One region of the Arthrobacter sp. CAL618 genome, then DNA from elsewhere that is predicted to be linked to it. Evidence: riboswitches for the same ligand, from Rfam matches in the RefSeq annotation. Region 1 holds a riboswitch; the other holds the start of a gene.
What was found. A riboswitch is a leader RNA that binds a small molecule or an ion and turns the genes downstream of it on or off. The one in region 1 is predicted to bind thiamine pyrophosphate.
Positions count from the first base shown of each region.

Region 2: linked by a shared signal. The riboswitch ahead of K728_RS0114245 (ECF transporter S component) and the one ahead of K728_RS0115555 (3-oxoacyl-ACP reductase) in region 1 are both predicted to bind thiamine pyrophosphate.

Region 1 is NZ_ASZW01000255.1:7,850-13,405, forward strand. Features, by position in the region: partial or broken gene K728_RS19690 (metal ABC transporter permease) at 1-873, shown strand, start outside; gene K728_RS0115550 (metal ABC transporter permease) at 870-1,841, shown strand; gene K728_RS0115555 (3-oxoacyl-ACP reductase) at 2,006-2,797, opposite strand; TPP riboswitch at 2,851-2,959, opposite strand; gene K728_RS0115560 (thiazole synthase) at 3,408-4,196, opposite strand; gene thiS (sulfur carrier protein ThiS) at 4,201-4,437, opposite strand; gene thiO (glycine oxidase ThiO) at 4,434-5,556, opposite strand, start outside.
Region 2 is NZ_ASZW01000240.1:137-6,054, forward strand. Features, by position in the region: gene K728_RS22405 (YciI family protein) at 1-41, shown strand, start outside; gene K728_RS0114235 (energy-coupling factor transporter transmembrane component T family protein) at 161-964, opposite strand; gene K728_RS0114240 (ABC transporter ATP-binding protein) at 961-2,457, opposite strand; gene K728_RS0114245 (ECF transporter S component) at 2,463-3,080, opposite strand; TPP riboswitch at 3,149-3,266, opposite strand; gene K728_RS0114250 (DUF4235 domain-containing protein) at 3,404-3,664, shown strand; gene mnhG (monovalent cation/H(+) antiporter subunit G) at 3,672-4,067, opposite strand; gene K728_RS0114260 (monovalent cation/H+ antiporter complex subunit F) at 4,071-4,328, opposite strand; gene K728_RS0114265 (Na+/H+ antiporter subunit E) at 4,325-4,909, opposite strand; gene K728_RS0114270 (Na+/H+ antiporter subunit D) at 4,906-5,918, opposite strand, start outside.

The sequences.
Region 1 (5,556 bases):
ACAAACAACGCCAACCAGGCCGGACTGCAGAACTACCTTTTCGGTCAGGCCGCGGGCCTACTCGAAGAGGACGTCACCGTTTTCGCCGTCCTGGCGGTCACAGCACTGGGATTTACCGCATTGATGTTCAGGGTTTTGAAAACCACCCTGTTCGATCAGGCGTTCGCAGCCTCGTTGGGGTTACGGGTGCGCGCGGTAGAGTATCTGATGACCGCACTGCTGGTAGTCGCCGTCATTGTCGGCATCCGCACCGTCGGCGCGATACTCATGGTCGCGATGATCGTCGCTCCTGCCGCCGCCGCCCGGCAATTCACCACAAGACTCGCCTCCATGCTGTTGCTGGCCGGGCTCATCGGCGCCGCTGTCGCTGTGACTGGGGCATTGATTTCCACCGCCACCCAAACCCCTACAGGTCCGGTCATTGTCCTGACCGGCCTCGCCGTGGTCCTGGTTTCCCTAGCTCTGGCTCCCCGCCGCGGAATCCTCTGGCGTGCGCACAAACTCCGCCGGGACCGCCGGGACCGCCAACGGACCGGTCTCCTTGCCGAGATTGCCGCCGCCGAACGGACAGGACAGACGCTCACACCCGCGTCCCTAGCCGGGGACGCCCGGACCCGGCGCCGGGCACTACACGACCTGGAGAACTCCCGTCTGCTACAGCAGTGCGACGGGCAGCTCCACCTGACCGGAGCCGGCCACACCGCTGCACAGCCGATCCTGGAACGCGAGCACCTATGGACAGCATGGCTCAAACACGGACATCAACTCGACTCCCCGGTGGTCCGGGAACCGAATCCGGTGGATATCCGCGGAAGCCTCGGAGATGATGTCGCCGACCAACTGCTCGCCCTCACCCGGGCAGAGGCATCATGAGTTCCGCCCTGGCCATCATGGTCACCGCAGGCCTGACCGCCACAGCCTGCGGCCTGCTGGGACCGTTCATGGTGCTCCGGCGCACCGTCCTGATGGCCGACGCCGTCTCCCACGCGGTACTGCCGGGCATTGTCCTGATCTATGTGCTCTTCCATACCCGGGCGCCGCTACCGGTCATCATCGGAGCCACCATATTCGCCGTCCTCTGCGTCCTCTGCGTCGAGGCCCTGCGCTCCAGTGGGCTGGTAAAGGCCGACGCCGCGATAGCGCTAATCTTCCCCGCCCTGTTCTCGATCGGTGTGCTGGGCATCAATCATTACGCTTCGGACATCCACCTGGACCTGGACTCGACGATCTACGGTGAGATCGCGTTCGTTCCCTTCCGCACCATCGACGTACTCGGCACCGAATTGCCGCAGGCACTGCTCGTAATCGGCACCATTGCGCTTCTGAACGCGGTCCTGATCACCGTGTTCTGGAAACCAATCAAAGTAAGCACCTTCGACCCAGGCTTCGCCCGGACGATAGGTATCCGACCGCAGCTGGTCTCACAATTGCTGCTCGTTGCGGTCGCCATCACCGCAGTGACAGCGTTTGAAGCGGTCGGGGCGATCCTCGTTATCACCCTGCTGATTGTCCCGGCCGCCACCGCCTACCTGCTCACCGACCGGATCTGGCTCATGATCACCGTAACTGTCGCCATCGGCTGGACATCAGCCATCGCCGGCTACCAAGGTGCGGCTGCCCTGGACGCCTCCATCGCCGGCGCCATGGGCGTCATCGCTACCGCCTGCTTCACCCTGGCCCTCGTGGCATCACCAAAATACGGTTTGGCAGCTCGCTTTATCCAACGCAGGCAAGGCCGCCGCCGCACAGCCCGCTCTGACCACAGAAGGCGGAACCCGGTAGACCGTCAAGACGATGTGGACGCCGGACGCCGATCGACCTCCTGGAAACAGGGCGAATAAGCAAAGAACACCGCATTCAAGCAACCGCCCGACAGTACGGCGGCTGCTCAAAGTAGTTGATGTCCCCAGCCCGATCAGCTAATGACTGTGAAGGCGCCGTGCTGCTTCATGCTGTCCAAAGCCGAAGATAAACAGATTCGAGTGCAGATGGCGGCCCGCTGATATCACCCCTTCACTAACCCGCCGTCCACGATCAGATTCTGCCCGGTTACCGACCGCGACCATGGGGAGGCGAAGAACAATGCGGCATCCGCGAACTCTTCCGGAGTAGTGACCCGGCGCAGTGGGGTCCCGGCGGCAATGACATCAAAAACTGCCTCCGGTGTTGCCGAACTGGCATCCGTGGTGCGTAGCAACCCACCCGAAATCATGTTCACAGTTATCCCCTCTGGGCCCAGATCATGCGAGAGTGTGCGGGTCAGCGAAAGCAGTGCCGCTTTCGCCGCCGTGTAGTCGTGGTACGGAACGACCGGGTGCTGAAATAGATTGGTGCCCACATTGATGACACGCCCAAAGTCGGCCGCCTGCATCCCAGGCAATACCGCCTGCACAGTGTTCAAGGCCCCCCGTACGGTACCGGCGAACTGCTGATCCAGATCTTCCCACCTCAACGTGTCCGCGTGCGGTCGGGCTTCGCCGTTGAAGGAGAAGTCAGTCAACGCATTGTTAATGATCGTGGTAATAGGGGAACCGAAATGTGCTCCTGCTTCCTTGACCATGGCAGAGACCTGCTGCGCATCACGCACATCCGCCCGGATAGCCACAGCCCGTTCAGGAAAAGTTGCCGCCGTTTCCCGGGCCGCGTCCGCACTTTCTAGATAATTGATCACCACGCGGGAGCCTTCATTCAGGAAAGACTGCACTAGGCGGGCGCCGAGCCCGCGGCCACCTCCGGTGACCAGTACTACCTGATCACGGATGGAAAGGACGTTGGGGGAGGATGTTGTGGACTGCATGAAGATCACCTTTCGACCGGTGACGAAGGCACGAAGCGTAGATGCAGATAACCGTTCACCGGTGCTGACATCCCTTCGCCAGTACTAACTGGAGCAGGTTCACCGGGTTTGATCTCAGCCCCTGGCCGACTTTCGCCGTGCCGGGCACCCCGTGTCACTTCCACCGACCATATCCCATAAGGAAACCTGTTAGCACGACGTCTTACACTCGCCCGGCCTGTCTCCGGCTGGTGGTATGTCGACCATAACGACCCCGAATGATCACCGCTATTGAGGACGCGCAGAGGCTGCAGTGTTTTCTGTTGGGTGGCATCAAGGACATTGACTGATCGATGCTGGCTGGCATGCGCTACATCATTTGTGCAAACGCGGAATGGATCTTCGGCCAGCCTCTCGATGACGGCACTCCTGGACGTCTAGTCACTTCTCTGCCAGCATCGGTGAAGGCGAGTGTTACGTATCCTGGACACTGTCACTCGATAACGCAGCACACCCTGCAGCTGAGCCAACAATAGTGATCTCCACAAATCTCATCCCGGCGGACGCCGCCGATCTCTCGATGTTCAGCGTAGATAGGGTTTTTCGTACCCGTTGTCACGGATTTCGGATATCAGCACATTTGTTCGAGGTGGGGGCGGCCTTGGGTGGGGGAGGAGGCTTGGGCGTGGGTGCGTTTGGGTATCCGGCCGGCTTGTGAGGCAAGTCGGCCGGCGATAACGGCGTGTTTGAAGGCTGTCGCCATTACTATCGGGTTCTGTGCTCTGGTGACTGCTGTGGCGAGCAGGACCGCGTCGCAGCCCAGCTCCATTGCCAGTGCGGCGTCGGAGGCTGTGCCGATCCCGGCGTCTAAAACTATCGGAACTGTTGCCCTTGAGGCGATGAGTTCGATGTTGTGGGGGTTTAGGATACCCAGCCCCGTCCCAATAGGGGACCCCAGGGGCATAACGGCTGTAGCTCCGAGTTGTTCTAGTCGTCGGGCCAGGATGGGATCGTCGTTAGTGTATGCGAAGACCTTGAAGCCTTTCGTGACCAGTGTTTCGGTGGCCTCGATGAGTTCCAGCGCATCAGGTAGCAGGGTTTGTTCATCGGCGATTACTTCAAGTTTTATCCAGTCCGTTGCCAGTGCCTCCCGCGCCAGTTCAGCGGTCATGACCGCTTCGCGGGCAGTGAAACATCCTGCCGTGTTCGGTAATATCCGGATCCCTTGCTCGTTGAGTAATTCGAACAAGGACCCACCCGTCTCGGGGTTGTACCTTCGCAGCGCCACGGTTGTCAGTTCCGTTCCCGATGCTGCCAGAGCCGCCCCCAGGCCTTCCAGGCTTGGGGTTCCCCCGGTTCCCATGATCAGCCGGGAGCTAAGCGCAACCCCGTCGATTGTTAACGCGTCGTTGTCAGTCAATGTTTTATCCTCCCTGGACGGCGGTAAGAATTTCGATGTCGTCACCGTTCTGGATGGTTACCTCAACCCAACGGGTGCGGGGTACGAGCTCGGCGTTGACTGCAACGGCTACACCCAACTGTTTTTTATCGATTGGTTGCCCGGCATCGGTCAACTCACGGCCGGTCAGCTCGGTGATTAGGTGCTTGAGGGTGGAAACCGAAACGGTATTCCGGGGTTGTCCGTTCAATGTGAAGCTCATAGGGCAATCCTTACTTCATCAGGAAAACTGTTATGACGGGAAGCATCAGGACGGGACGCTTCGGCGAAGTGCCCGAGGTTACTGAACCGGTCGGGTCGGAATCGCTCGATGTCGATCTCCGGTATGTTTTGGCTGATCAGGTCCGCGCAGAGGCGGGCGGTGATCGGTGCCAGCAGCACCCCGTGCCGGAAGAAACCGGTAGCGACCACAAGTCCACGCACATCGGAGCCGTCCGGCTCCCTGCACCGGCCAAGCAGGGGAGCGTTGTCCGGGGTCCCCGGTCGGGGGCGGCAGAGGGCTTCGAGCAGTTCGAGTTCCGCGACTGCCGGGATCAGCGTCTGAGCATCCCGGAGTAGTTCGTAGACACCTCCCGCGGAAAGCCCCGCGGACCCGTTTTCCCGTTGAGTGGCACCTATCACCACCGTTCCATCCTGCCGGGGCACCACATATATGGACGACCCGCGGACCAACCCGCGGACCGTGGAGGTTATGAGCGGTCGAAGGTGTTCGGGTACGCGCAGGCGGAGAATGTCCCCGTACACCGGACGTAACGGTAGCCGCAGCCCTGTCGGCAGGCCATCAATGTTTACCGCACCGAGCCCGTTAGCCAGGATGATCTCATCAGCATCAATCCGCTCTCCGTTCTCCAACAACACACCGGTCACAGCAACACGGTCAGTAGCATCGTCATGGATAAGTGCGGAAACCGAAACGGGCACCGTGCGCGCGGTCGTCTGTTTGGCTAGTGCTGCTTGGAGGGCAACGGCCATAGCCCGCGGATCAACCTGATGATCCTCAGGAACCAGGAACGCTCCTGAAAGCTGCGGGCCGAGCAGCGGCTCCAGACGCCTCGCCTGACTAGTGGTGAGTGCTTCCACCTGAAGCCCAAGACTTGACTGGACAGAGCGCAGGTCGGTCAGGGCCTGCCGATCCGCCGCATCGACACCGGCGACCAGGGTATGCCTCCGCTGGTAGCCGGTTCCAATCCCGGAGGCGGCCTCCAGCTCCGTGATGAAGTCTCGGTATGCCCGGGCCGAGGGCAGCGTCAGGTCCAGCAAAGACTCTTCCTGATAATGGAACTCACTGACCGGGGCCAGCATCCCCGCCGCAGCATGGGTA
Region 2 (5,918 bases), on a different contig from region 1:
CCGAATACACGGTTGAGTTGCGCCCCATCACCGACTACTGACCGGATTCCTGACGCTGCCAGGCCCGTCCGACGACGCAGCCGCTGCACTTGAGCGGGCCTGGCAGGGGCGCTGGGCTCGGCTGCTTGCGCTGCTCGTGGGCCACTTCGACCCGGCGCCCCTATGAGGCGCCGATCAGGAAGTTCCACGTCCCCGCCCACACCGCCGCGGCTACCGCGGTCCCGGCGATCAGCACCCCGGCGAGGCAGACCCAGAGGTCCAGCCGGGTAAAAGTGCTTTCCCTCGCCCAGGTCCGGTCGCCGGCCCCGAATCCGCGCGCCTCCATTGCCACCGCGAGCCGGGTGGCCCGCCGGATCGCCTGCACAATCAGACCGAACCCCTGCCCCAGGAAATTCCTCAACCGGGCTACCGGATTGCCTTCAAACCCGACGCCGCGGGCGTGCCGGGCCAACCCGAGGGTCCGCCATTCGTCCACCAGCAGCCCAACGAGGCGCAGCCCCGCAAGCGCGCCGAGCACAAACCGGTGCGGCATCCGCAGCTTTTGCGCCAGGGCATCGGCCAGGTCCGTCGGATCCGTAGTGGTGAGCAGGAAAATTCCGGGCAGGGCGATGGCCAACCCGCGCAGGCCAATCGCAATGCCCGAGTTCACCGAATCCTGGGTGAACAGAATTGGGCCGAACTCCAGCAGGACAGCGCCGGTCTTCTCGGCGAGCAGCGCCGTACCGTAGGCAGCAACCACTGCCGCCAGCACCAGAGGCCAGGTCCGCTTCAGCAGTTGCCAGGCGCTGATCCCCAGCAGCGGGAGCAGCAGCAACTCGCTCACGAGGACGACGGCGGCGCTGACCCAGTCGATGCTGAGCATCACCACCACGGTGACCAGCACGGCAGCGAACAGTTTGGATAGCGGGTTGGCCCGCGGCAGGAGCCGGCCCGTGAGGTGGGGGGTCAGAACGTCAACACTCACGGACGCACCTCCACGTCGGCTCTGCCGTCGGCGACCCGTAGCAGCCTGCTGCCCAGCGCGTCGGTGAACTCCTGGTCGTGGGTGACCGCCAGCAGGCTGCCACCGTCCTGGATCAGTTCGGCAAGCAGCGCGACGAGTTCGGCCCAGGTGTTGGCATCCTGCCCGAAGGTCGGTTCGTCCAGGACCAGGATGTCCGGGTCTGTTGCCAGCATGGTCGCCACCGAAAGCCGCCGCTTTTCACCGCCGGACAGGGTGAAGGGGTTTGCCTGCAGCAGGGAGGTCAGCCTCAACCGCTCGGCGATGGGATCCACCCGCCGCCGGACCGCCGCCTCGTCAGTACCCCCTAGCCGGCGCGGACCAAATTCCAGCTCGTCGATCACCCGGTTGGTGAGGAACTGGTGCTCGGGTTCCTGGAACACCGTCCCAATCCTGGTCACCAGTTGCGCTGATTTCCAGGCGTGCGGGCTACTCCCGGCTCCGCGGGAGAGGGCCGGTGCGGCCTCCAACTGGCCTCCCCGCGCCGGCAACAACCCGGCCAGGGTCAGCGCAAGCGTCGATTTTCCGCCACCGTTGGGGCCCACGATGCCCAGGGATGAGCCGGCGGTGAGGGCGACGTCGACGCCGTCGAGCACCGCCGGTCCCCGTTTGGCCCGCGCCACTGATAGTCCCCTGGCAGTAAGCAGCTCCTCCCCCGGTGAGGATAGCTGCGTGGGAACCGACGGTTGATGACCGGGGAGCCACACCCCCGCCGCCGCCAGCCGGGCCCGGGTCGACGCGTCGGTCAGCACCGTGCCTGGGGGGCCGTCGGCGAGGATCCCGCCGTCGGCCGCCAGCACCACCACCCGATCCACCACATCGGCCCACACCGCCACCCGATGCTCTACCACCACAAGGGTGGCGCCGGTGCGGTCCAGGACCCGCCCGACGGCGTCCCTTACCTCCAGCACACCGGCCGGGTCGAGATTGGCGGTCGGTTCGTCAAGCAGCAGGAGCCCGGGTTGCATCGCCAGCACCGCCGCCAACGCCAGGCGTTGCTTCTGGCCGCCGGACAACGCACTGGTGGACCGATCCAACGGCACCTCAAGCCCCACGTCGTCGAGCGCCCGCCGAACCCGCTGCCAGATCTGGTCGCGCGGTACGGCCTGGTTCTCGGCGCCGAAGGCCACCTCGTCACCGACCCGGGCCAGCACAATCTGAGAGTCCGGGTCCTGAAGCACCAGCCCCGCGCGACCGCGCACCTCACCGGGAGGCCGCCCGTCGAGGGTGAGGGAACCGTGCTGTTCGCCCTGCCCCTCATCGCCGAGGACACCAGCCAACCCGTGCAGCAGGGTCGACTTCCCGGACCCTGACGCGCCGAGCAGCAGCACCCGTTCTCCGGGCGCTACTGTCAGGTCAACGTCCCGGACCGCCGGGGTTTTCCGGCCGGCGTGCCGCCAGCTCCAGCCTTGCGCGCTGATGCTGACGGCCGACGGCGTATTTCCGTGGTCAGCCATACCGGTTAGACGTCAGCCGTTCGTCCGGAGGCGAAAGCCGACAGCACCCCCGTCTTGGCCAGGGCACGGACCGCCAGCCACGACACCAGGCCAGCGATAATCACGCCCGAGATCGAGGCGAACACCACGTACATCAGTTGCCATTCGAAGGCCCAGAGGGCGTTGTACAGGATGTTCTCGCTGATCGAGAGGGCCAGGCCCGCGCCAAGCCCGGCGAGCAAAGCCACCCCGAGGTTCCACCTGCGGTACAGGAACAAGAGGAAGATGAGCTCGGCCCCGACGCCCTGAATGGCTCCGGAGAGCAACGTGGTCAACCCGAACTGGGTGCCCAGCAGCGCTGAAACCGCTGCAGCCAGCACTTCGCAGTAGATGGCTGCTCCGGGTTTCCTGATGATCAGACCGCCAAGTACCCCCGCGATCAGCCAGCCACCTGTGTAGAGACCGGCCAACGGCGGGAACGCTCCGGTCAAGGCAGCGATGCCCGTGTAGCCGGCCGACCATGCGAAGAACACCACCCCGACGGCGACCGCCACCACCGAGGCAACGACAATGTCGACCACCCGCCATTGATATCGGGCGCGCAGCGTCGACGTGTTTTGAGTTGGTGCAGTTGATGAAGCCATGTGAATTTACCTCCTGAGGTACAGGAGGGGAGGGTATCCGGGCCCATGGCGGGTGCCACCGGCCGGGCACCCTGAGATACTCGACTCCCTTCGCCGGTACTAGCCGGATCAGGTTCGAGGGTCTGCGGTAGGCCGCACTCTCAGCGCCCGTCCATCTGGATGGACGGCGCTCCCCTGTCGTATGTTTAGCAATTTCAACTCTACACCTGAGAGGTTCGTACCCACCACGGTGGCCGGCGGCGGGCTCCCGGCTGTGCTGGTGCGTCTCACCTCAACAGGAAAACGCTAGGCTTGAGAAAAGAGCCACCATCGAAGGAGACACCATGAATCAGCTTATGAAACTGCTGGGCGTAGCACTGAGCCTTGGCGCGGGCATCGCCGGAGCCAAGGTCGTGGATTTCATCTGGCACAAGACCACCGGCAAAGCCTCACCGAAGGACGAGGACGGGCTCGAAAACAGCCTCCGTTCCGCCCTCGCGTTCGCGCTGATCTCCGGTGCCGTGCGCGCCGTCCTGCAGGTCCTCACCAACCGCACCACGCAGCGGGCAGCCAACCGGTTCGCGAAGTCCCGCGACCTGACGTAGGTCCTATTTACGTCTCATCGGGGCGCTCGGTCGGATTCCGGCCGGGCGCCCTCTTGTTGGCGGCGTTCTCCACCACCTCGTCAAGTTCATCCATGCTGAGCAGGTCTCGCCGCAGGTGTTTGGTGCGGTATCCCGCCCGGCCCACCATGTGGGCTGAGACGGGGACGGTGAGGAGCATGAAAATCCAGCACACCAGCAGGACCGGGATCAACACCCAGCTGCGCATCTGTAAGCCCATGGCCAGAAGGAACAGCAGCAGTCCCAGCACCTGAGGTTTGGTTGCCGCGTGCATCCGGGTGAGGAGGTCAGGGAAACGGAGCAGGCCGACGCCGGCAGCAACCGACATCAGTGCCCCTCCGATCATGAGAACGGCTGTCACCACGTCAATGAGAGTCTCGCTCATGCCCTACTTCCTGTCCGTGACGAACCGGGCGACGGTCACGGATCCAATGAATCCGATCACCGAAATCCCGACCAGAAGCACAATATTGTCCAGGTGCCGGTTCACTGCCATGTCCACGGCCAGCGCTCCACCAATGATGGCGAGCAGCACATCGATCGCGAGCACCCGGTCCAGGATCGAGGGGCCTCGCGCAATCCGATACAAAGCGCACAGGGCGGCGAATCCGAGCAACAGTCCCACAATAATTACGGCGCTCGTCATTTCCGGATCCCCTCCTCACGCTCTTCGTTCTCCTGATCGAACCGGACCTCAGTCTGCAGCAGCGCCAGATCATCCCGGGTTCCCATAATCCTGATCAGCCAGGCTTCGGTGGCCCGCACATCGGACCTGATCTTCGCCGCACCCTCCGGCGTCTTCACATTCAGGCAGTGCAGGTACAGCGTGGAGGTAGAGCGGTCCACCTCCACCACCAGCGATCCGGGGATCAGGGAGAGCGCGTGCCCGGTGACGGTCACCAGAAGGTCGGACTGGCTCCGAAGCTGGACTGCCACCACCGCGTTGACAAGCCTCGGGCCCTGCGTGAGCGAGAGCCAAAACACTTCGAAACTCGCCACCACGAGCTTGTACAGGAATCGTCCGATGAACGGGACCGCGTACAACACGTTGAATCGGCCGCTGAGCTCCACCGGCGGCAGGTACAGCAGGTTGGCCACTGCGTAGGCGATCAGGCCGCCAAAAATGAGGTTCCCCGGACTGAAGTCCTGCCACAGTGCGCCCCAGACGATGACCAGCCAGATAATCAGGGGCAGTTCCGTGATGAAGGGGATCTTCTGTCGGCTCATGGCGCGATCCCTTCGCCCAGGACCGCTTCAATGTAATCGGTCCGCTCCAGCATGTTCTGCGCAGCGTTGTCGCTGATTTCAAACAACGGACCCGCCAGGAGGGTAAGGGTGACTCCCAGACCGACCAGGCCCATGGTGGGACCGACCATGGTGCGGGGTAGCAGGTTCACCGCTTTGCGCCCGGAGAACCGCCCAGTGGTCTCGCTGTTGACGCGCTGCGAGGTGCGAACGGCTGATCCGTCTGCCTTGGTGGCGAGCAGGATGGGATCCGGGTGCAGTGCGTCTTCGGGGCGGCGCCAGAAGGCGCGGTTCCAGACGCGGGCAATCGCCAGCAGGGTCAGGAGGCTGGTGAGCACACTGGCGCCAACCGCCACATAGGCGATGGGTGTGCCCAGTTCGACGCCGGCCTGCAGGATACCCAGCTTGCCGAGGAACCCGGAGAAGGGCGGTATTCCGGCCAGATTCATTGCCGGGATGAAGAACAGTACGCCAAGTAGCGGCGATAGCTTGGCGAGCCCACCAAGGCGATCCATATTGGCGGTCCCACCACGGCGTTCAATCAACCCGGTCACCAGGAACAGGCTGGTCTGCACCGTGATGTGGTGCGCCACGTAGAAGATCGCGGCGCCCAATCCGACGACGGTTGAGATCGCCAGCCCGAAGATCATGAACCCGATGTGGCTGACCAGGGTGAAGGACAACATTCGTTTGATATCCGACTGCGCCAAGGCCCCGAGGATCCCCACCACCATGGTGAGGATTGCCACCACCATCAGCAGGGTGTTGATGCGGTCGCCCGGGAAGAGCAGCGTCTCGGTGCGCACCATTGCGTAGACGCCCACCTTGGTGAGCAGGCCAGCGAACACGGCAGTTACCGGTGCGGGCGCTGTCGGATAGGAGTCAGGCAGCCAGAAGGACAGGGGGAAAACGGCTGCCTTGATTCCGAACGCCACCAAGAGCATCAGGTGCAGCATCATCTGCGTGGCAGGGTCGATCTCCCCGAGCTTCA